Regions from separate parts of the Clostridium senegalense genome, predicted to be linked through region 2. Evidence: predicted binding sites of a transcription regulator. Region 2 holds the regulator's gene; each other region holds the start of a gene.
The links. Region 2 encodes HrcA, which represses chaperone genes, less so after heat shock. Its sites were predicted from a motif close to TGTTAGCACTCNNNNNNNNNGAGTGCTAACA; they were not measured.

Region 1 (8,616 bases), on a different contig from region 2:
TGCATCTTCTATTTTTACTGGTCTTATCATAAAATTCATATTATCACATCCTATGTTTTTTATTGAAATTAAGATTTAAATTAAAATATATAAAATAAATTTAAAATTTGCATATCTTTATTCCATTATTTGAAAAGAAAAACTCTACGAAATCACATTAAAGTGACTCCGTAGAGTTTTACCTACGTGTAGGATATTCTCCCTGTACCGCTCGTTTGGACTTAGATACACTCACTACTTGGAAATATTATACACAATTCTAAATTAATTGTCAATATTTTATGAATATTTTAAATTATATATATTTTATCATGGTAATAACCTTGTTCTATCCCTTGGTATAAGCGATGCTTCTCTAACATTATCAAGTCCTAGTAATTTACTTGTTATTCTTTCAAGACCTATAGCAAGACCACCATGTGGAGGCATTCCATATTTAAATACAGATGTATAGTTTTCATAGTTTTCTTTATTTAATCCTTTATATTCTATATTTTTAATTAACATTTCATAATTGTGAATTCTTTGTCCTCCAGTGGTAATTTCAATTCCTCTAAATAATAAATCAAAACTTCTAGTTTCTTCTTCATTATAAGGCATTGTATACATTGGTCTTTTTTTTCTTGGATAATGAGTTAAAAATATAAAATCACAACCTAATTTTTCTTTAGCATATTTACAAATTAGCTTTTCTGCTTCTGGGTCCAAATCTCCATCTAAATCTTTTTTGTTATATTCTGTTTTTAATATTTCTAAAGCTTTACTAAACTTAATTCTTGGTATATTATTTTCAATTACAGGCAAAATTCCATTTAATTTCTTTAAATACACTTTGCCATCATTATCAATTTTATTTAATATAAACATTAATAAATTTTCTTCCATATCCATTATTTCTTCTTCACTTTCAATAAATCCCATTTCAAAATCCATGCTAACATACTCATTTAAATGCCTATTAGTGTTATGTTGTTCTGCTCTATAAACATGGCCTACCTCAAAGACTCTTTCAAAACCTGCCCCTATCATCATCTGCTTATAAAATTGAGGACTTTGTGCTAGATATGCTTTATTTTCAAAATATTTTACTTCAAACATATCCGTTCCTCCTTCAGCTCCTTCAGAAACAATTTTAGGTGTAAAAATCTCTGTAAATCCTTCTTTAGTTAAAAACTCTCTAAAGCCTTGAACTATAATATTTTGTATTTTAAATATAGAATTTATTTTCTCATGTCGTAAACTCAATACTCTATTATTTAACATAGTATCTAAGTTTACTTCTAATTCATCTTTATTAATTTCAATAGGCATTTCACCTATAAAGTCATTTATTATTTCTAACTTTTCTACTAATATTTCAAAATTATTAAGCTTATTATTACTATTGTTAACTATACCAATTATTGACATTGCTGATTCTAATTTTACCAAACTAATATCAATCTCCTTATTGTTTAAAACACATTGTACCATTCCTGTTCTATCTCTTAATATAATAAACGTAATTGATTTTAACTTTCTTATTCTGTGGATCCAACCTTTTATCATAACTTTTTCATTCATATTATTTTTTAATTCATTTATCATAATTCTTTTCATAAATTTTCCTCCTTAAATAAAATTAACCCCTTAAGTTTAAAACTTAAGGGGCAAAAATTTCGCGGTACCACCCTTTTTTAACTATATTGGTTTAAATTCATTAGACTAACTTCAATAAATTGAGCTCAAATTCATTAAAATATACTAGAATAACCTCCAATAAATATAAAAAGCTTTCACTCCATAATAGGAGTGAAAGCTTTATTCACGGTGCCATCCTAATCTAACAAAATTAAAATTAACTTAGTTATCTCTACTCCCTTTAACGTAGGAACCCGTCTTATTCTACTATAATTTTCAAATAAGAACCTCCAGGATGTCATTCAATATTACTTTTCTTATAGAGCTTACACCGCCCTCTACTCGCTTTAAATACTAAACTAATATCTACTCTTCCCTTCAAAGATTTCTGAATATTTATTTTTATTTATATTACTCTTTTATTTTTATTTTGTCAATATATATTATTAAATTTATTTTTCACCTTTAGCATATAAAACATACATGATATTTTCTATGCCATTTTCTTTTTTAAGTACTTTAAGGTTTTCAAAAACTTTTAATTTAAATTCTTCTATCTTATCTAACGGTATAGCATCTAATATGGTCACATATCCATGGGTATAAAGTTTATCCCACCATTCTTGCTCATCTTTGTATATAAAAATTTTTTCTTCTTTCTCGATTTTTATATTTTTAAAATTAGATTCTTTTAAGATTTTATATAATCCTTCTTCTGTGTCAAATTCAACAGTTTCTTCATATCCACAATCCTCTTCGTATTCTGGTAAATATTCTTCCACTAATTCATCTAACCATATAAAGTTCTCATCTTTTTTTCTTAAAAATGTAGTAAATGAGAATTTACCACCACTTTTTAAAACTCTCATAATTTCTTTAAATGCAATTTCGTAATTTGGAAAAAAGAAAACTCCAAAACCACATAATACATGATTAAAATACTCACTTTCAAAATCTAAATTTTCAGCATCCATAACTATTAATTGTGCATTTTCTATGCCTTTATGCTTTATTTCTAAATTTGTTTCATCAACCATACCTTTAGATATATCTATCCCTATAACCTCTCCACTTTCCCCAACTTTCTTTGCTGATAAAAAAAGGGATGCTCCTTTTCCTGAAGCAACATCTAGTACTTTTTCTCCATAATTTATATCTGCGAATTTAACCAATTCTTCTCCAAAGTATTTAAAAAACCTCGGTCCATTATCATCAAAAACCGATGATACTCTGTCAAATAAGTCAGTTATATCTTTTTTAATCTCTCTATCTTTATCCCCCATAAATACCCCTCTATATCAATATAGTTCATTATAACTTAAACATTTAAATTTTATTTTCTAAACATTTTTAACATTATACAATATATTCATAATAGATAATAGTGTTAAAAGTAATTTTGTCAAAGAAAAAGTATGTTAATCTTAACAAAAATCAATATATAAAAATATTAAAGAAAATTCAAAGCCTACTAAAAACTTAAACTTAGTAGGCTTATTTTCACATAATATATAATTTAATAACTTTAAAATATGTTTTTAATATCTTTATTTAATTAATTCCCAGAACATTGGTCCCTCACAAGGATTCCAACCTGGTTGAGCATAATGAAATCTCTTACATTTATATGCCTGAGAATTATACATAACAATATCACCTTTTTCATATGGACTCTTATTTTCTTGAGTTAATTCCTCTTGAGCATTCCACTGTGGAATTTTTCCTACTGTTTTCCAAAACATTGGTGAATCAGAAGGTTTCCAACCTGATTGAGGATAGTGAAATCTTTTGCATTTATAAACCTTTGAACCTTGTACAACAATACTTTCTTTTTCATATGGATTCTTTTGATTTTGATTAAGTCCTTCTTGACAATTCCAAATACTTACCTCACTATTTTCATTTATTACACCATATTGTGATGTATTTTTTTCCACAGCAGAAACTGTAGAAATCATTCCACCAAAAATTATAGATGTTCCTAATACTATTGATGTTAAAACTTTTAATTGCTTTTTTTGCATATCTAACACTCCTAATTTTTTTAAACTTAATTAGGTCGGTTGCACTACTAACTCCATATAATCCAAGTGCCCACATATAAATCATATTTCATCATTCCCAAAAATATTATATAATACTTTATTTTACTTGTAAACAAACTATTTCACTTTTTTCAATATTATTACATATAAAAATAATTTTTTAACTTGTATTCCTTAATTTTAATTTTCACATATTATATACAAAACAAATTAAAAACACTTTGTATATTTTTCTATAAAAGTGAAATTATAATTTAAAGGATGTGATTAATTTGAAAAATAAAAAATCTTTAGTTTCACTTATATGTATATTTAGTATTTTACTTGTTGGTTGTAATATAAATAATAATCCTTCAAACAATATAAATAACAATACCCCTATATCTTCATCTAATACAAATAATTCTACTAGCAATAAACATTCGTATTTAGATGATTATAAACAATATTTTTATACTAAAAATACTCCTATAGCTTATACTGGTTCTGCTGAAACAGGACATAAAATAACTTTTAATAACATTGAATCCGTTAACGACTATGCACTATACACTTATGATGGGCTTATGAATGATGGTTATGGTCAAGATATTAGAGGAAAAAGAACTTTTACGGCAAAATACAAAGTTACCAATGATATGGTTATAGAATCTATTAATAATAATGATTATATTTCTAAAAATAAAGATACATTACATTCTTTTATTAAAGACTTTATAGTTTTAAAAGGTGAAATTAAAAAAGATAATTCATGGACACAAAAAACAATTATAGACGGAGTTGAATATGAAGCTATAACCACAATAACAGAAAAAAATGATACTTCTTTCACAACTGAAACTGTTATAAAAGATCTTAGCTTTGAAAATGGAAAGTATTATACAGAAACTAGAACTTATGAATTAAGTAAAGGATTAATATATTTTAGTTATCTAAATAATCCTTATTTAGAAATAAGCTATTCTTTAATCTAGCATAAATAGGACCATATAGTCAGTTATATAAATGTAACTTCTATATGGTCCTATCTTATTATCTCTTATTTCATTATTTTACATATATTATTTGTAAATTCTACTGGATCACTTATTGATAATCCTTCTATAAGTAAAGCTTGATTATATAATAAATCAGTATATAGTTTAAACTTTTCTTCATCTTTTTCATGTGCATCTTTTAGCGCATCAAACACTTCATGGTTTATATTTATTTCTAATACTTTATCTGCCTTTAAACTTGGATTATTTGGCATAGCACTTAATACCTTTTCCATTTCTATTGAAAGTTCCCCTTCATTAGATAAGCATACAGGATGTTTTTTTAATTTTTTAGATGCCTTAACTTCTTTAACCTTATCTTTTAATAATTCTTTCATACTTTCAAATAATTTATTATCTTCATCACTTGTTTTTACTTCATTTTCTTCAGTATCTATTCCTAAATCACTACTTGATACTGATTTAAATTCCTTTTCTTTATAATTTGCAAGCATTTTTATTGCAAATTCATCTACATCATCTATAAAGTATAATATTTCATATCCTTTATCTAATAATACTTCTGTTTGAGGAAGCTTTTCTATTCTTTCATATGATTCTCCAGATGCATAATAAATATATTTTTGTTCTTCTTTCATTCTAGAAACATATTCATCTAAAGTAACAAGTTTCTTTTCTTTAGATGAATAGAACATTAATAAATCTTGTAACACATCTTTATTTGCTCCAAAATCACTATATACACCATATTTTAATTGTGATCCAAAAGCTTTATAGAACTCTTCATACTTTTCTCTTTCATTTTTTAATAGACCTTCTAATTCATTTTTTATCTTAGTTTTTATGTTCTTAGCTATAAGTTTTAATTGTCTATCATGTTGTAAAATTTCTCTTGATATATTAAGTGAAAAATCTTCTGAATCTACTATTCCTTTAACAAAACTAAAATAATCTGGAAGTAAATCTGCACATTTCTCCATTATCATTACGCCGCTTGAATATAATTCTAAACCTTTTTCATAATCCTTAGTGTAAAAATCAAATGGTGCTTTTTCTGGTATATATAAAATTGAATTGTAACTTACCATACCATCAACACTTATATGAATATGTTTTAGTGGCTTATCAAATCCAAAATGTTTTTCAACATAAAAGTTATCATAATCTTCATCCTTAAGTTCTCTTTTGTTTTTTCTCCAAATAGGAACCATACTATTTATAACTTCTTCTTCTTTATACTCTTCATATTCACTTTCACTACCCTCTTTAAGTTTGCTCTTAGTTACATCCATTTTTATTGGGTATCTTATAAAATCAGAGTATTTTTTAATTATTGATTTTAATCTATATTCATCTAAATATTCATCAAAATTTTCATCTTCTGTATTATCTTTAATAGTTAATAAAATTTCTGTACCAATTGAATCTTTTTCACAAGCCTCAATTGTATAACCGTCAGCCCCTTTAGATTGCCATTTATAAGCTTTATCACTTCCAAATGCTTTACTTATAACAGTAACTTCCTTTGCAACTAAGAATGCTGAATAGAATCCAACTCCAAACTGACCTATTATATCATGGCCATCTTCAACTTCATTTTCTTTCTTAAATTGTAATGAACCACTTTTAGCTATAACACCTAAGTTATTTTCTAGTTCATCTTTTGTCATACCTATACCAGTATCACAGATTTTTAAAGTCCTACTTTCTTTATCAGGAATTATATTTATATAATAATTATCTTTCTCAAAAGTTAATGAATCATCAGTTAATGCCTTATAATAAATTTTATCGATAGCATCACTTGAATTAGAAATTAATTCTCTTAAAAAAATTTCTCTATGAGTATAAATTGAATTTATCATAATGTCTAAAAGTCTTTTAGACTCTGCCTTAAATTGTTTTGTTTCCAAAATAAACATCTCCTTTCATTACTTAATTTTTAATATACCACTTTTATTAGCACTTATCAATAGTGAGTGCTAACATTTTATTATATTTTGCAAAATTCTAAATTTAAAATAGGTTCTATAATGTTTACTTATAGAACCTACCTTGTATCATTCTTTATTTTACGTCTTTAAAACTCCTGTATTTTATGCGACAGTATCTTTATCTATGCTTTCATTATTTTTAGCTAAAATAGGCATTATTAATCCTAATCCTATTAATACAAATGGTGTAACAATATTTAATACTAATTGAAATTTATCTTCAGAATACATTCCTCCAATACATGCAAAAGCAGTAAATGCAAAGCACCATGCACCAAATATAATACCTACCATTCTATTTTTCACAAATTTATATTGTGGATTGAATTTTTCTCCAGCTTTTTTAAGAGCTATATATGCTGCAAATACCCATAAATAACGAAGTGGCATACATACAGCATTTAATTTAACTAACCATTTAACTAATACATCTACATTTCCAATTCCAAAAATAGGAACTATAATTAATATGGATACAATAACAAAAATAAGCTTGTGTCCATTAGTATACGCCCCATTTTTATTTTGTTTAAACATTACTTCTGGAATAAATCTTCTATCTGCACCATCAAGAAGCATACGCAATGGTGCGTCTATTGATAATATTAAAACTGCAAATTGTCCAATCATGTTAGTAATTGCATATATAATTACAAATAAATTTCCTAAATGATAATACTGACCTAATTTTTGAAATGCATAATATGCACCATTAGTCATTAAGTCTTTAGGAACATTATTTGAATCAAACATCATTCCAAGTGAAATGGTACCTAAAATTGCACATACAGCAACCATAATAGCAAGTGAAATCATCCCTTTTGAAAATCCTGTTTCAGGATTCTTCATTTTATTTACATATGGTGAAATTTTTTCACATCCACCAACAGCAAAAACTAAAATAGAAAGACTAGTGAAAAATTTCGCATCAAAAGTTGGCATAAATGTTTTTAATGACCAATCTATAGAATATAATTTAGCATCTGTAATAGCTGGAGCAGCTGTCATTAAAAGAATAAATAAAATTGACATTATAAACATAGATGTTCCTGCAAATGCTGCTAACTTCTTTAGTATGTTTAATCCCTTTGATGCAATATACATACCAATTACAAATATTACTAAACAACTTAATTGTAAAATCTTTGGCTTCATACTACTTACTCTGTTATCTTGAAAAATTGCCCAACTTGTAGCAATTACAAAGCCTGATGGTTTTTGTGAAATATATGGCATATGGACTACCCAATATGTCCAACCTGCATAGTAAGCAAGTTTTGGACCTATAGTTTCATGGATCCAAGAACTAACACCACCACCACAATCTTTAAAAGCAGAACCTAACTCACCTACCATTAAAGCATAAGGGACGAAATAAATTCCAAAAATCAAAATCCAAGATATAATTGCTTTAAGTCCACCATATTCAGAAAATCCATTAATAACATTTCCAAATCCCCACACTGTTGAAAATGCCATAAATGCTAATGTATACCACATAATTTGTTTATCTTTATTTTCTGACATAACTTATCCCCCTTTTATTATTAATAAATTTAACTACATTGTAACATAGTTAATTGAATATTCACATAATTTTTATTCGTTTTTATTTTTCATTTTTCTGCAGCAATTTCATTATTGTGCTATTTTGTATCATTTATTACATTTTTATTTGACATATACATTAATAATTTTTATAGTTACATTCAATTTTATATTTTAAATATGATTAATCTATAATTTTTTTAAATTTTTTAAAAAATAATTATAAATATAATTTTAATACATAAAATATTTATATATAATTATTTTTAAAGCAATATTTTACTAATTAATTATATATTAAAGGAGGAGTTCTATTGGAACTTTATTGGCTGCCTATTAAAGTATCGAAAATATAAATATTTCTTAACTTTAATAATTAATGAAAGGACAATTATACTATGATAGAATTTG
Region 2 (8,616 bases):
CATGGCAGTGCTTAAAATAGATTAATTTTAATAAAAGCTATAAGGAGGAATGCAAAATGAAAGATGTATCATTATATATTCATATACCATTTTGTAAAAATAAGTGCTTTTATTGTGATTTTCCTTCTTTTAGTGGATGTGACGGGAAAATGCTAGAGTATTCTAAGGCATTAGGAATGGAAATAGATAAAATAGATAAAGATTACATTATAAAAACAGTATTTATAGGTGGGGGAACTCCCACCTATTTATCTTTAGATGGATTAAAATATATAAAAAAAAGTATAGAGAAATTAAATTTAGCTCCTGATGTTGAGTTTACAGTAGAAGGAAATCCGGGTACATTCACAAAAGAAAAATTAGAATTATTTAAAAGTATGGGTGTTAATAGATTAAGTATAGGTCTTCAGGCTTATCAAGATAATCTTTTAAAAAGTATAGGAAGAATACATTCGGTAGAAGATTTTGAAAAAAGTTATAAATTAGCACGAGAATGTGGATATAAAAATATAAATATAGATTTAATTTTTGGACTTCCCAATCAAGATATTGAAAATTGGGAATATACACTGAAAAAAGTTATAAAACTTAACCCAGAACATTTGTCTTGCTATAGCTTAATAATAGAAGAAGATACTAAATTTTATAGTTTATTTGAAGATGATAAATTGAGACTTCCATGTGAAGAAGATGAAAGGGAAATGTATTTAAAAACTTTAGAGATACTAAAAGAAAACGGTTATAATCATTATGAAATTTCAAATTTCTGTAAACCTAATAAAGAATGTAGACATAATTTAGTGTATTGGGAATTAAAACCTTATATTGGTTGTGGAAGTTCTTCGCATTCTTATGTAGATGGAAGAAGATATTATAATGAAAGTGATATAGAAAAATATATTAAAAAAATTAATGAAAATGGAAGTGCAATAATAGAAAGTAAAAAAAATAAAATAGAAGATGACATTGAAGAATATATGTTTTTAGGATTGAGAAAAATAGATGGTATTAACAAAAAGCAGTTTCAGTGTAAATTTTCTAAGGATATATATGAAATTTATGGGGAAATTATTAATAGATTTAAAGATTTAAAAATGATAAATGATGATGGAAATAAAATATACCTCACAGAAAAAGGAATAGAAGTGTCAAATAGTATAATGTGTGAATTTATATTAGAAAAGTAAAAAAGGTATTGACAAATTAATATTAAAATGATATGTTAAGAATGTAGTAATTAGCACTCCTTGTTAATGAGTGCTAATAAAGAGGTGATAATATGAAAATGGATGATAGAAAAATTTATATACTACAAGCTATTATCCATGATTACATTACTTGTGGTGAGCCTGTAGGATCTAGAACTATTGCTAAAAAATATGATTTAGGAATTAGTTCTGCAACTATTAGAAATGAGATGGCAGATTTAGAAGATATGGGATATTTAGAACAACTTCACACGTCTTCAGGAAGAAAGCCCTCTGATAAAGGTTATAGACTTTATGTAGATAATTTAATGAAAATATCTAATTTAACATCACAAGAAAAAGCTATAATTAAAGAATCTATAATTGATATGGCTTGTGGTGAAATAGATAGAATTATAATGAACGCTACTGAAATTTTATCAGACCTTACAAAACTTACATCTATAGTAAAGGCTCCGTCTCTTAGAAAAAGTACATTAAGACATGTTCAACTGTCTTTAGTTGATAATAATAATGTCTTAGCTACTATGATAACTAATAGTGGTGTAATTAGAAATAATATTATTAAAATTACAAAATCAATAGATAGCAGTGCTCTTTTAAAGTTAAATAATATTTTAAATGAAAAACTAAGAGATATAAACATTGAAGATATTTCTTTAGAGTTTCTTTTAAATATTAAAAGAGAATTAAAAGGAAATGAAGAAATTTTAGATGCTATTATTCCTATACTATATGGGACTTTAATAAATGAAGAAAATAGTAAAATATATATAAAAGGCTCAACAAATATATTTAATTATCAAGAATATAATGATATAGAAAAAGCTAGAGATTTTTTGAATTTTTTAAATAATAATGAGTTTGTAAAGAATTTATTAGATCAAAATAAGGAAAATGGATTAGCGATAAGTATAGGAAAAGAAAATTTTAATGAATATACCAAGCAATGTAGTATTATAACAGCTACTTATAATTACAATGGGATACCACTTGGGACTATAGGAGTTATAGGTCCAACAAGAATTCCCTATGGCAAAGTAGTAGGAATTTTAAATACATTAGTAGATGAGCTTAACTTTAATATAGAAGAAATATATAAGAAGTTTTAAAAAGCTATGGAATGGAGGAGTGCAAAGTTGAATAAGAATAATATAGATGAAAATCTAGATGAAATTAAAGATGAACATACGAATGAAACAAATGAATGTTCAGAAAATCAATGTGAATGTGATACAAAAGAAAAAGAAACTACTTTTGAACCAGTAGATGTAAAAAAAATAAAAGAAGAAAATGAAAAGTTAAAGAAAGAAGTAGAAGAGTTAAAAGAAAGACAATTAAGAATTTCTGCTGAATACGATAATTATAGAAAAAGAACAATAAAAGAAAAGCAAGATGTATATTTAAATGCATATGAAGATGTTTTAAAGGAAATGTTTGAAGTCTTAGATAATTTAGAACGTGCTTTATCATGTGATTCTAACTTAGAGGATTTAAGAAAAGGAATCGAAATGACAGTTAAACAGTTTAATACTTCTTTAGAAAAATTAGAAGTTGAAGAAATAGATACAAATGGAGAATTTGATCCTAACTATCATAATGCAGTAATGCATGAAGAAAATGATAGTGTTGGAGCAAATCAAATAGTAGAAGTATTCTTAAAAGGATACAAAAAAGGTGAAAAAGTACTAAGATATAGTATGGTAAAAGTAGCAAACTAACAATTAGGAGGTAATTTATAATGGGAAAAGTAATTGGTATTGATTTAGGAACAACAAATTCATGTGTAGCAGTTATGGAAGGTGGAGAACCAGTTGTTATAGCAAATGCTGAGGGAGCTAGAACTACACCATCAGTTGTATCTTTTATGAAAGATGGAGAAAGATTAGTAGGTCAGGTTGCTAAAAGACAAGCGATAACTAATCCAGATAAAACTATAATATCAATAAAAAGACATATGGGAACAGGTCATAAAGTTAATATAGATGGAAAAGATTTAACACCACAAGAAATATCTGCAATGGTACTTCAAAAATTAAAAGCTGATGCAGAAGCATATCTAGGTGAAAAAGTAACTGAAGCAGTTATAACAGTTCCAGCATACTTTAATGATAGTGAAAGACAAGCAACAAAAGACGCAGGAAGAATAGCTGGTTTAGATGTTAAAAGAATAATCAATGAGCCAACAGCTGCATCACTTGCATATGGTCTAGATAAAATGGATACAAATCAAAAAATATTTGTATATGACTTAGGTGGCGGTACTTTCGACGTATCAATATTAGAACTTGGAGACGGAGTATTTGAAGTTTTATCAACAACAGGTGATACTAAATTAGGTGGAGATGACTTCGACGAAAAAATAATGAACTATATAGCTGAAAGTTTTAAAGCTGAAAATGGTATTGATTTAAGAAATGATAAAATGGCACTTCAAAGATTAAAAGAAGCTGCAGAAAAAGCTAAAATAGAATTATCATCTTCAATGCAAACAAATATTAACTTACCATTTATAACAGCAGATGCTACAGGTCCAAAACATATAGACCTAAACTTAACAAGAGCTAAATTCAATGAATTGACTCATGACTTAGTTCAAAGAACAATTGAGCCAATGAAAAAATCACTTGCAGATGCTAAATTATCAATAAATGATATAGACAAAATACTTTTAGTTGGAGGTTCTACAAGAATACCAGCAGTTCAAGAAGCTGTTAAAAACTTTACAGGAAAAGAACCATCAAAAGGAGTTAACCCAGATGAATGTGTTGCAGTTGGAGCAGCAATTCAAGCAGGAGTATTAACAGGAGATGTTGAAGGATTACTATTATTAGATGTTACTCCATTAACATTAGGAATAGAAACATTAGGTGGAGTTGCAACTCCATTAATAGAAAGAAATACAACAATACCAACTAAGAAGAGCCAAGTATTCTCTACAGCTCAAGATGGTCAAACATCTGTTGAAATTCATGTTGTTCAAGGTGAAAGACAAATGGCTGCAGATAATAAAACATTAGGTAGATTTACTTTATCAGGAATAGCACCAGCACCAAGAGGAATTCCACAAATAGAAGTTACATTTGATATAGATGCTAATGGTATTGTAAATGTAACAGCTAAAGATAAAGGAACAGGAAAAGAAGCTAATATTACAATAACAGCATCTACAAACTTAAATGAAGATGAAATTAAAAAAGCTGTAGATGAAGCAGAACAATTCGCAGCTCAAGATAAAGAAAGAAAAGAAGCTATAGAGGTTAAAAATAATGCTGACCAAATGGTTTATCAAACAGAAAAAACATTAGGTGAGTTAGGAGACAAAGTTTCAGCAGAAGATAAATCAGAGATAACTACTAAGATAGATGCATTAAAAGCTGTTAAAGATGGAGAAGATATAGAAGCAATTAAAAAAGCTACAGAAGAGCTAACACAAGCATTCTATGCAGTATCTTCTAAAATGTATCAAGGAGAAGCAGGAGCACAAGGAGAAGCTCAAGCTGAACCACAACAAAATACTGGTAATGCAGATGAAAATGTAGTTGATACAGATTTTAAAGTAGACTAATTAACAAATTTATTTTAAAAGATTAAAAAAGTAAAGGTTGATAGTTATGAGTGTGTATAGTCAAATAATTAAATAGTATTTAATTATAAATACCATAACTATCAACTTTTTTAAAATTTATTAAAAAAATTAGCTTAATACTACTCAAAAAAGGGGGATGAGCATAAGAGCTCTTCCCTCAATTTGAGTAATGTGTATTAATATAAACATTAATTTGATTTTTTATTTAATAAAATATACTTAAATTGGTAACAGCTTTGATTAAGTTTTAATAAAATAGATATATATAATAATTTAAAATTGATAAAAAGCACTACATACTAATGCGGTTAAAGTGGAATTTTATTATATTAGTGTTGAAATAATAGGTAATATAATTTATATTATAAAGGTTAGAGTATAATAGGTGGTGAAATTAATATAATGGCAAATAAAGATTACTATGAAATTTTAGGTGTAGATAAAAGTGCAACTGAAGAAGAAATAAAAAGGGCTTTTAAAAAATCTGCATTAAAATATCACCCAGACAGGAATCCAGGTGATAAAGAGGCAGAAGAAAAATTTAAAGAGTTAAACGAAGCATATCAAGTGCTTTCAGATAGCGAAAAAAGACAAAGATATGATCAATTTGGAACAGCTGATTTTAATGGTCAAGGATTTGGTGGATTTGAAGGCGGATTTGGTGGATTCGACTTTGGAGACATATTTGGCGATATATTCGGAGGTTTTGGTGGATTTGGCGGAAGTTCATCAAGAAGAAATGGACCGAGAAAAGGTGCAGATCTTGAGTACAATATAAATCTTACTTTTGAAGAAGCTGTATTTGGCGTAGAAAAAGAAGTGAAAATAAGCAGAAAAGAAAAGTGTGAAAGTTGTAATGGATCAGGGGCTAGTAATGGATCAGCTCCAAAAACATGTTCTAAATGTAATGGTACTGGACAAGTAAGAGTACAAAGACAGACACCAATAGGGGTTATAGCTACATCTTCAACTTGTGATGTTTGTGGAGGAAAGGGTCAAGTAATAGATAGTCCTTGCTCAACTTGCAGAGGTACAGGTAAAGAAACTAAAAGAAGAAACATAACTATAAATATACCAGCAGGTGTAGATAATGGAAATGTTATGCCATTAAGAGGGCAAGGCGAAGCTGGGGAAAATGGTGGTCCAGCAGGAGATTTATATATAAATATTAGGGTTCAATCTCACAAAACATTTGTAAGAAAAGGGTTTGATATTTATATAGAAACACATGTAAGTTTTGCTCAAGCTGCATTAGGAGCAGAAATAAAAGTTCCTACAGTTGACGGAGATGTTAAATACGTTGTGCCAGCTGGTACACAACCGGGAACAACATTTAGATTAAAAGGTAAGGGAGTTCCAAGAGTTAATTCAGCAGGACGTGGAGATCAGTATGTTAAAGTTATAGTAGATGTTCCAAAAGAGTTAAATGAAAAACAAAGAGAAGCTCTTAATATGTTTATGGAAGCTAGTGAAGAGTCTAGTGAAGGAATACAACATCATACTAAAAGAAAATGGTTTGGAAAATAGATTGAAAGAGAAACTTCAAGTAAGAAGTTTCTTTTTGTTTTTAAATAAATAATTAAATTGATAATAGGTTAATTGATATTGAAGATATAAATATAATGGATGATTTTAGGGTTAATTTATTTAAAAAAGGTTAAAATTTATGATAGTATATATAGATAAAGATATTTAATCAAAAATATAATTTAAATAATATATAAATAACATTAATTTATACAGGTTTAAATGTAATATAATTAATATTGGAGGAAAAGTTTTATGAGTAAAGAATGGATTGAAATAACAGTTGTAACAAGCTGTGAAGCTGTAGAAGCAGTAACAGGAATATTTTATGGTACAGAGGTTGAAGGTGTGTCCATAATAGATTCTGAAGATGTAGAGTTTAAGAAAAAAAATCCTGGTGATTGGGATTATTTTGATGAAAAAATATTAAACATAAAAAAAGGTGCTGTAGTAAAAGGATACTATAAACAAGATGAAAACCTTGAAAAATATATAAAATACATAAAAGAAAATGTAGAAAAATTATCTGAATATGGTTTTGATAAAGGTGAAGGAACTGTTGATGTGGTAAAAGTAAATGAAGAGGATTGGGAAAATAATTGGAAAAAATATTATAAGCCTACTAAAATAGGAAATAAAATTGTTGTAAAGCCAATATGGGAAGATTATAATGCAAAAGATGATGAGTTAATTGTAGAGTTAGATCCTGGTATGGCATTTGGTACAGGAACACATGAAACAACTAGAATGTGTATAAAATCTTTAGAAAAGTATGTTGAAAGTAATAGCAGAGTATTTGATATAGGAACAGGATCAGGAATACTTGCTATAGCTGCTGCAAAACTTGGAGCGAAAGAGGTTATAGCAGTAGATTTAGATCCAGTAGCAGTGGATTCAGCAAAAAATAATGTTGGATTTAATGATATTGAAAATGTAAAAGTCTTACACGGAGATTTAATGGAAGTTGTGGAAGGAAAAGCTGATATTATTGTAGCTAATATAATAGCAGATGTAATAATATTTTTAACAGAAGGAATCAAAAAATTTATAAATAAGAATGGGTATTTTATAACTTCAGGAATAATATTAGACAAACAACAAGAAGTTCAAAATAAAATGAAAGAATGTGGATTTGAAGTTGTAGAAGTTATTAATGATGGAGAATGGGCTTGTGTAATAGCTAAAAATATATAAGTTGCATTTTAACACTTAATTAGATATTATATTTTTTATATAGATAATTATCAATGATAATTTAATAGTGTTATAGGGTTATAAGTTAAATTTAAAGATTATTAGTTTAAAAGTTAGATATTTAAAATAATAATCTTTAATGATAAATGTTTTAAATTGAAAATTATATTTTATATGAAACATTTTTAAATTTTTCAATTAATTTAGATGGAAGCTTGTTTCTCTGTATAATTCTTTAAAGTTTAACTATACTTTGTATTTTTATTTGTATCATTGGAATTATATGAAAGTATTATTTATATATAAGTGAAAAACATATTATTGAAAGTTAATCAACGGTGGTGAAAAAATGCATAAGTTTTTTGTAGATAAAGAAAATATATGTTGTGATTTATGTAAAATAGATGGTGAAGATGTAAAACATATATATAAAGTTTTAAGATTAAAAATTGGAGATAAAATAAATATAAATAATTGTGAAGGTGAAGAATATTTGGCTGTAATTGAAGATATTAATAAAAAAGAAGTTACAGCAAAAATACTTGAACAGTGTGAGCTAAATAATGAGAGTGATGTAAGAGTGCACTTGTTTCAAGGGTTGCCAAAGTCAACTAAAATGGACTTAATAGTTCAAAAAAATACAGAATTAGGAATAGCATCTATAACACCAGTAATAATGGAAAGAGTAGTTGTTAAAAATGACTCAGAATTTAAAAAAGTTGATAGATGGAATAGAATAGCATTGGAAGCCTGCAAACAAAGTAAAAGAAGTTTAATTCCAAGTATAAATAAACCAATAGAATTTGAGAAACTTATAGAAAAGATAGATGATATGGATTTAATTGTAGTTCCCTATGAAAATCAAAAGGGATATGGAATCAAAAGGCTTACAAATAATTTAGATAAAAATTCTATAAAAAATGTAGCTATTGTAATTGGACCAGAAGGTGGTTTTGAAGAAGAAGAAATTGAAAAATTAAAAGCTAATGGTGCTAATATAGTTACATTAGGGCCAAGAATATTAAGAACAGAAACAGCAGGATTTACAGCTTTAAGTCTTATAATGTACGAATTAGCTGATTTAGGAGGAGTTTTATA
Region 3 (8,616 bases), 660 kb from region 2:
TTTATTTATTTCAAAACTTGGATACCTAAAATAGTGAGACATGCTCTGAATCATTTAGAATTTAACACTACATTTTATATAAAAATATTTTAAAGTTATTGGATAAATTTAAATTGGAGCTTGTTTCCCTATAACTTTCCATAATATATTAATCATATTAAATTAAATAATAGATAAATAAATTTTTATTATTTGTTAATATGGTCTATTATTTTTTTCATAGGTCTTATTTAAAGATTTTACATAGGTTATAATAATGAATATATAAATGCAAAACTTTTATAGAAATTGCAAAAATAATTTAGTTTTGTGGTGAAGGAGTGTTTTTTATGTTAGTAGATACAGTTAAAAAATATTATGACAAAGAATATGATTTAAATTGTGCAGAAACAATTATATATGCAGCAAATGAGGAATATGGTTTAAATCTTTCACATCAAACTCTTAAAACTATGGCTGCTTTTGGTGGTGGAATGGCTGTAGAAAGCACTTGTGGAGTAATTACAGGTTCTATAGCAGTACTTGGAATTATGTTTACAAAGGAAAAAGCACATGAAAGCGATAGGATTAAGCTGTTAACTCAAGAGTTTATAGATACTTTTGTAAGTGAATTAAAAACAGAAAGTTGTGCAAGACTAAAAAATAGATATAGAGATGATGAAAAAAGATGTGCAGACATTGTGTTTAAAGGCGCAGAAATATTAGATAAAATAGTTAATCAAAATAAAGAAGAGTAAAAATTACATATTACAGGGTATATAATACCTAATATTAACTTATACATAAAAATTTTGATATCAATTAAGAATGTTCATATCTTAATTGATATCAAAATTTAAAATATTATCAACTTTTTTAGATGTTTTTCAAATTTGATTTATGAATTGAATTTTATAATAAATAATTTCAATTTTATATGTTAGAGATTTTTATATTAAATTTCAATTAGTTTAAAGATTTTAATACAAGAATGATATTTTTATGGAAAGTTGCTTAATTACAAGAGAACATTAAAAAATAAAAGATTAAAGTTCAATGAATAAAGTAATACTTTCAGGTGCATACCTATATTTGTGGAAGAGGTGATTTTGTGGATTTTAAAGAAGTTTTAGAATTTGATAATAAAATTGTATTAAAGGATGTTGAAAACTTTGAACTTAAGGATATATTTGATTGTGGTCAGTGCTTTAGGTGGAATAAAACAAAAGATAATACTTATATAGGAGTTGCTTATAATAAGGTTATTGAAATAGAAAAAGAAGGCAATAATGTTATTATACATAACTCTAATCTAAAGGATTTTAATGAAATTTGGTGTGAGTATTTTGATTTAAAAAGAAATTATTCAAAAATAAAAGAAGAACTTAAAAAAGATCCAATATTGGATACAGCTGTTGCTTTTGGAGAAGGTATAAGAATATTAAAGCAAGAGCCTTTTGAAATATTAATTTCATTTATAGTATCAGCCAATAATAGAATACCAATGATTAAAAGAGCTATAAATAACATAAGCAAAAAATATGGAAATGAATTAGAGTATAAAGGCGAAAAGTATTATTCTTTTCCATCAGTAGATAGACTTATAGAAGCTTCACAAGAAGAAATAGAAGAAATGGGTGTTGGTTTTAGAGCTAAATACATAGTGGATTCTGTAGATAAAGTTTATAATAATGTTTACAATTTAGAAGAAATAAAATCAATGGATGATGATGAATGTCATGAAGGGTTAAAACAGTTTAATGGTGTTGGGCCTAAGGTTGCAGATTGCATAATGCTATTCTCTATGCAAAAATACTCATCATTTCCTGTAGATGTATGGGTTAAAAGAGCAATGCAACATTTTTATGTTGCACCAGATGTATCATTGCCGAAAATAAGAATGTTTGCAAGAGATAAATTTGGAAATTTAGCTGGTTTTGCTCAACAATATTTGTTTTTCTATGCAAGAGAAAATAAAATAATATAGAAATTTTAAAAGTCAAATTGGAACCTTATATAAATGAAAATTCAAAATTAGAAACCTATACTAAAGATTGGTGGTGGAGATTATTAGCAGAAAAATTGAAAACTTTTTAAAAAAATATGGTGTTCACTTATTTTTTGCTGTGTTTACCATTATAACAATAATTGTTGGATATGAATATTTTTCCAAATATGCCTCTGCATTTAAAGATCCGGATAATATAAAAAATGTTATATTGTCATACGGTGCATATAGCTTTTTAATTTTTATAGCTTTACAAGTTATACAAGTTGTATTCTTTTTCATACCAGGAGAAGTAGTTCAAATTGTAGGTGGATATATTTATGGACCAATTAAAGGTTCTTTATTATCTGTAGTAGGAATAGCATTAGGTAGTGCAATAGGATATTTAATAGCGAGATATCTAATGAGAGAACAAGTACAAAAGATGATAGAAAAAAGGGATTTAAAATTGTTTAAAAAAATATTAACTAGGGGAAGTAATAAACTAGTAATATTTTTTGTATATCTTATACCAGGAATTCCTAAAGATATTTTGGTATACTTATGTGGTGTTTCAGATATAGATTTTTTAGAGTTCTTGATATATTCTACATTAGGTAGACTTCCATGGATTATAGTATCTGCATTATTTGGAAATGGAATTGGTGAGAGAAATTACGTTACATTGACTATTATAGCTATAGTTTCTTTAGTTTTTTTTATTTTTGGAGTGTTAAAAGGAAAAGATCTTCTTAATAAATTTCATAAAATAAAAAATAAAAAAAGTTCAAAATTTCACAAAAAATAAAATAATAAGGTAAATATGAGAAAATGGAAGAAAATAAAAGTAAAATAAAGCTAATTGATGATAAATACGGCTTTTAATAAGGAAAGAAAGTTTGAAATTAAAGTGTTGTTTATTTATTATAATAATATGATTAGCACTCTGCAAAAGAGAGTGCTAATAAAATAAAAAATTTTAGGAGGTCATAGTTATGGCAATAAAACCACTTGGTGATAGAGTAGTAATTAAAAGAGTAGCAGCTGAAGAGGTAACTAAGAGCGGTATAGTTTTAACAGCAGCATCAAAGGAAAAGCCACAAGAGGCAGAGGTTGTTGCAGTAGGACCTGGCCTTGCTGATGCTAGAATGGAGCTTAATGTAGGAGATAGAGTACTATTTTCTAAATATGCTGGAAATGAAATAAAGCATGAAGGACAAGAATATATAATACTTAAACAAGAAGAAATACTAGCAATAATCGAATAGTAATATAGTGAATATAAAAAGTAGAAATAAATTAGTAATTGGAGGGTTTTAAAATGGCTAAGACAATTTTATTTAGTGAAGAAGCTAGAAGATCTATGCAAAGAGGTGTGGATATATTAGCAGATACAGTTAAAGTTACACTTGGACCAAAAGGAAGAAACGTTGTTTTAGATAAGAAATTTGGAGCACCACTTATAACAAACGATGGTGTTACTATAGCAAGAGAAATTGAACTTGAAGATGCTTTTGAAAATATGGGAGCACAACTTGTAAAAGAAGTTTCAACAAAAACAAATGATGTAGCAGGTGACGGTACAACAACAGCTACATTATTAGCTCAAGCAATTATAAGAGAAGGTTTAAAAAATGTAACTGCTGGAGCAAATCCAATGTTAATAAGAAATGGAATAAAAATGGCTGTAAATGTTGCAGTTGAAGAAATAAAAAAATATTCTAAGCCAATAAGCGGTAAAGAAGACATAGCTAGAGTTGCAGCTATATCTGCAGCAGATGAAGAAATCGGAAAATTAATATCTGATGCTATGGAAAGAGTAGGAAACGAAGGCGTTATAACTGTTGAAGAATCTAAATCAATGGGAACAGAGCTTGATGTAGTTGAAGGAATGCAATTTGATAGAGGATATTTAAGTGCTTACATGGTAACAGATACAGATAAAATGGAAGCTAACTTAGAAGATCCATACATTTTAATAACAGATAAAAAAATAACAAATTTACAAGAAATACTTCCAGTTTTAGAGCAAGTTGTTCAACAAGGAAAAAAATTATTAATCATTGCTGAAGATGTAGAAGGTGAAGCTTTAGCAACATTAGTAGTTAATAAATTAAGAGGAACATTTACTTGTGTAGCTGTAAAAGCTCCAGGATTTGGTGATAGAAGAAAAGAAATGCTTCAAGATATAGCTATACTTACTGGTGGAACAGTTATAAGTGAAGAACTTGGATATGAATTAAAAGATGCTTCAATAGAAATGTTAGGAAGAGCTGAAAGCGTTAAGATTTGTAAAGAAAATACAACAGTTGTTAATGGAAAAGGCTTTAAAGAAGATATAGCTAAGAGAGTAAATCAAATTAAAGCTCAAATAGAAGAAACAACTTCAGATTTTGATAAAGAAAAATTAAGTGAAAGACTTGCAAAACTTGCAGGTGGAGTTGCTGTAATTAAAGTTGGTGCTGCAACAGAAACAGAACTTAAAGAAAAGAAATTAAGAATAGAGGATGCTTTAGCTGCAACAAAAGCTGCAGTTGAAGAAGGAATTATAGTTGGTGGTGGAACAGCTTATGCTAATATAATACCAGTTATAGAAAATTTAACATCAGATATAGAAGATGTTCAAGTTGGTATAAATATAATAAGAAAATCATTAGAAGAACCAATAAAACAAATAGCTATAAATGCAGGTCAAGAAGGTGCTGTAATAGCTGAAAAAGTAAAAATGTCTGCACCAGAAATAGGATACGATGCATTAAGAGGCGAATTTGTAGATATGATAAAAGCTGGAATAGTTGATCCAACTAAAGTTGCAAGAAGTGCACTTCAAAATGCTGCATCAGTAGCTTCAACATTCTTAACAACAGAAGCTGCAGTTGTAGATTTACCAGAAAAAAATAGTCCAGCTCCAATGGCTCCAGATATGGGCATGGGCGGAATGTACTAATATAAATTTAAAATACAAAAATAGAAGTTGCTTTTTAGCAACTTCTATTTTTTTCAGTTACACATAATCAAATAAATAATAAGATGATATTCTCATCAATATTTGACTACTTATTTCTTTTTATATACCTTATTGAGGTTTATAAGAAAATATGATAATTTAATCTTAGAATCTAAATACAATTTAAAGTATTTTTTTCAAAAAACAGTAAAATTTATAATAGGTGTGTAATAGTATATAAGTAGAAAATGATTTTGAATTAAGGATTTGGAAGCTAAGATTCTTATTATTACTTGGTCACTTTTAATAAGAGGAGCTAATAGTGAACCCACTCCAAATTAAACATTAAATTTAGTTTAGCTAAAATGTTTAATTTATTAGAGTGGGTTATTTTTTATTAATGCAAATAATTATTTTATTAGGGTTTTTACCGAAAATAAAACATTGTATATAGATATAAGGACGTGTGATGATGGGTATTAAGAAAAGAAGGTTAGGAGATTTATTATTAGATGAAAATAAAATAACTAAAAATCAATTACAAGTTGCACTGAATAATCAAAAAACAGAGAAGAAAAAGTTAGGTGAAATATTAGTTGAAATTGGAGCAATATCTGAAGATGAGATATTTAATATTTTAGAAAAGCAATTAGGTATAGAAAGAGTTTACTTAGATTCTATTAATCTTGAAGAAAAGATAGTGTCTATAATTCCTGAAAATATAGCTAAAAAATATAATGTGATAGCTATAGATGCAGATGAAACAGAAATTATTGCAGCTACTTCAGACCCACTTAATATATTTGCAATAGAAGATATTAAAATAATAACAGGAAAAGAGGTACGACTTTTAAGCTCTCCTAAAAGTGAAGTTGAAAGAGCTATAAATAAGGTTTATAGCAATATAGTGGAATACAGTTCTAGTAGTAAAGGAGACGTTGATTTATTCAATAGTGAAATTATGGATTCGCCTATAGTTAAAACTGTTAATTGGATTATTGAAAATGCTATAAATGCTAAGGCATCAGATATTCATATAGAACCATTAGAAGGTAGGGTAAAAGTTAGATTTAGACTAGATGGGCAGTTAAAGGAAATAATGTCCTTAGAAAAAAAGGATTTAAATGCAATAGTTGCTAGAATTAAAATACTTTCATCTTTAGATATTGCAAAAAAGAGAGTGCCACAAGATGGTCGTATATTAACTAAAGTTAATGGTGTAGACATTGACCTTAGAGTGTCAACTCTTCCAACTGTAAATGGAGAGAAGATTGTTATAAGAGTTTTAGATAAAAGTGCTAATAATATATCAAGAAATAATTTAGGATTAGATAAAAGTGATGAAGAAAAATTAAAAAGAATAATTTCAAAACCACATGGAATAATTCTTTCAACAGGCCCTACAGGAAGTGGTAAATCAACCACTCTTTATTCTATATTGAAAGAGTTAAATGATGAAAGTAGAAACATAATTACAATAGAAGATCCAGTGGAATTTTCTATAGAAGGAATAAATCAAGTAAATGTTAATTACAAAACAGGTCTTACCTTTAGTTATGGGCTAAAATCCATATTAAGGCAGGACCCAGACGTTATTATGGTTGGAGAAATTAGAGATGCAGAGACGTCTAAAATTGCAATGAGAGCGGCTATAACAGGACATTTAGTTTTAAGTACATTGCACACTAACGATGCTCCATCAACAATAATAAGGCTTATAGACATGGGAATAGAACCATATTTAATAGCTACATCTATTGTAGGGGTTATATCTCAGAGGCTCATAAGAATAGTTTGTCCCCATTGTTCAGAAAGTTACGAAGCTACTAGTTATGAAAAAAAGTTACTAAATATAGATGTTAATGAAAAAGTTATTATTAAAAGAAAAATAGGGTGTAATAAATGTAATAAGACTGGATATAAGGGACGAGTTGGTGTTTTTGAAATTATGGAGATAGACCAAGAAATTAGAGAGTATATAACAAGTGAAAAAAGTATAGATGCTATAACAAAATTAGCAATAGAAAAGGGTATGACAACCATAAGAGATGCCTGCATATCTAAAGTGTTAGATAAGACAACCACAATAGAGGAGCTAATAAGAATAGCATATTTAGAAAACAACTAATTAGTAATATGAAGCTATTTATAGAATTGATAATAAGTAATTTACAATTGTTTTTTTAGATATAAGAAAAATTATATAAAGGACAGAAAGAGAGGTGAGAGTTTGTCAAAGTTTAGATATGTTGCAGTTAATGGATATGGTGTAGAGCTTAATGGCACCATAGATGCATCTAGTAAAGATGATGCTATGGAAAAACTTATTGAAAATAATATTTTTCCTAAAGAGATAAGTAAATATAGGCAAGGACTTGATATAAAAAAGCATTTTCATAAGGTTACTTTTAAGGATATAGTTGTTTTTTCAAGACAATTTGCTTTTATAATAAATTCTGGTTTTCCACTTTTAGATGGAATAACTGTAGTAAGGGAACAGATGAAAAATGAAAAACTAAAAGAAATATTGCATCAAGTATATAGAGGTGTTGAAAAGGGTGGTTCTTTAGGTGGAGAATTAGAAAAATATGATGAGTTTCCTGATTTATATGTAAACATGGTAAAATCCGCAGAAACCTCAGGAAATCTAGGCGAAATATTAGATAGGTTAGCAGAGTATTATAACACTCAATATAAAATAAAGAAAAAGATTGCATCTGCAATGACTTATCCAATGATAGTATTTGGAGCATCTCTTTTAATAGTGTCTTTTATAATAATTTTTATATTACCAAGGTTCATTGAAAATGTTATAGATGGTGGTGGCAAAATACCATTTATTACTTTAATTTTTATGAATATAAGTAACATAATAATAAATTATGGAATATTTATTATGGTCATAGGTGGATTTTTAATATATAAGTTTAAAGAAAAACTAAAAAACAATAGGGCTATGGCAATAAAATTAGATAGAAAAAAATTAGATAGACCTATATTTGGAAAATTAAATAGAATGGTTATTGCTGCTAAATTTTCAAGGACTTTAGGTACCCTTTTAGTATCAGGAATTGGGATAATAGAAGCTTTAGATTTATGTGGCAAAGTTGTTGGAAATAAATACATTGAAAATAGAATGGAAATAGTTAAAGAAAAAGTAGAAAAAGGGGAAGCAATAGGAAATAGTATAAGAAATATTGATGTATTACCGCCAATTCTTATTCAATCAATAGTGGTTGGAGAAAGGGGCGGAAATTTAGATGAGATATTGGCTAAAACAGCTGTTTTTTATGAAAATGATGTTGAGATATTAGCAACACAATTATCATCTGTAATAGAGCCATTAATAATAATTTTTTTAGGTGGGCTAATAGCTATTATTGCAATATCTATGTATTTGCCGCTGTTTAGTATGTATAACGCTGTGTAATAGAAAAATATAGGGAATGTAACTGTATTTTAAGTTGTCATTTGGCTAATTCAGGATAAAAAATTAATAATGTTATAGTTGGCAATTGAAAATGATATATAAAACTGGATTAGTTAATTTCTTTAAAAATAGGAGTTGTAGGTTAACTATGATTGTATATAAGAAAAGGGCAAAAGGATTTACCTTAATAGAGTTAATTTTAACTGTTGCTATAATTCTAATTTTAACTTTAGTGATTGTACCTAGTGTTATGGGATACAGACATTATGCAAA

Region 1: htpG (molecular chaperone HtpG) is a predicted target of HrcA. The motif match lies at 6,621-6,651, and genes of this name have one in related genera.
Region 3: KQI36_RS05115 (co-chaperone GroES) is a predicted target of HrcA. The motif match lies at 2,903-2,933, and genes of this name have one in related genera.

Annotation. Positions count from the first base shown of each region.
Region 1 is NZ_JAHLNC010000006.1:96,192-104,807, reverse strand. Features, by position in the region: gene KQI36_RS11550 (GNAT family N-acetyltransferase) at 1-39, opposite strand, end outside; gene aspS (aspartate--tRNA(Asn) ligase) at 310-1,599, opposite strand; T-box leader at 1,785-2,011, opposite strand; gene KQI36_RS11540 (class I SAM-dependent methyltransferase) at 2,073-2,903, opposite strand; gene KQI36_RS11535 (carbohydrate-binding protein) at 3,168-3,644, opposite strand; cyclic di-GMP riboswitch class II at 3,669-3,752, opposite strand; gene KQI36_RS11530 (hypothetical protein) at 3,938-4,639, shown strand; gene htpG (molecular chaperone HtpG) at 4,705-6,576, opposite strand; gene KQI36_RS11520 (APC family permease) at 6,760-8,184, opposite strand; gene cutA (divalent cation tolerance protein CutA) at 8,607-8,616, shown strand, end outside.
Region 2 is NZ_JAHLNC010000001.1:428,809-437,424, reverse strand. Features, by position in the region: gene lepA (translation elongation factor 4) at 1-25, shown strand, start outside; gene hemW (radical SAM family heme chaperone HemW) at 57-1,187, shown strand; gene hrcA (heat-inducible transcriptional repressor HrcA) at 1,286-2,320, shown strand; gene grpE (nucleotide exchange factor GrpE) at 2,327-2,929, shown strand; gene dnaK (molecular chaperone DnaK) at 2,950-4,776, shown strand; gene dnaJ (molecular chaperone DnaJ) at 5,200-6,324, shown strand; gene prmA (50S ribosomal protein L11 methyltransferase) at 6,580-7,518, shown strand; gene KQI36_RS02155 (16S rRNA (uracil(1498)-N(3))-methyltransferase) at 7,868-8,616, shown strand, end outside.
Region 3 is NZ_JAHLNC010000001.1:1,092,656-1,101,271, reverse strand. Features, by position in the region: gene KQI36_RS05130 (C-GCAxxG-C-C family (seleno)protein) at 330-737, shown strand; gene KQI36_RS05125 (DNA-3-methyladenine glycosylase family protein) at 1,091-1,966, shown strand; gene KQI36_RS05120 (TVP38/TMEM64 family protein) at 2,040-2,774, shown strand; gene KQI36_RS05115 (co-chaperone GroES) at 2,962-3,234, shown strand; gene groL (chaperonin GroEL) at 3,288-4,913, shown strand; gene KQI36_RS05105 (GspE/PulE family protein) at 5,386-7,041, shown strand; gene KQI36_RS05100 (type II secretion system F family protein) at 7,144-8,343, shown strand; gene KQI36_RS05095 (type II secretion system protein) at 8,492-8,616, shown strand, end outside.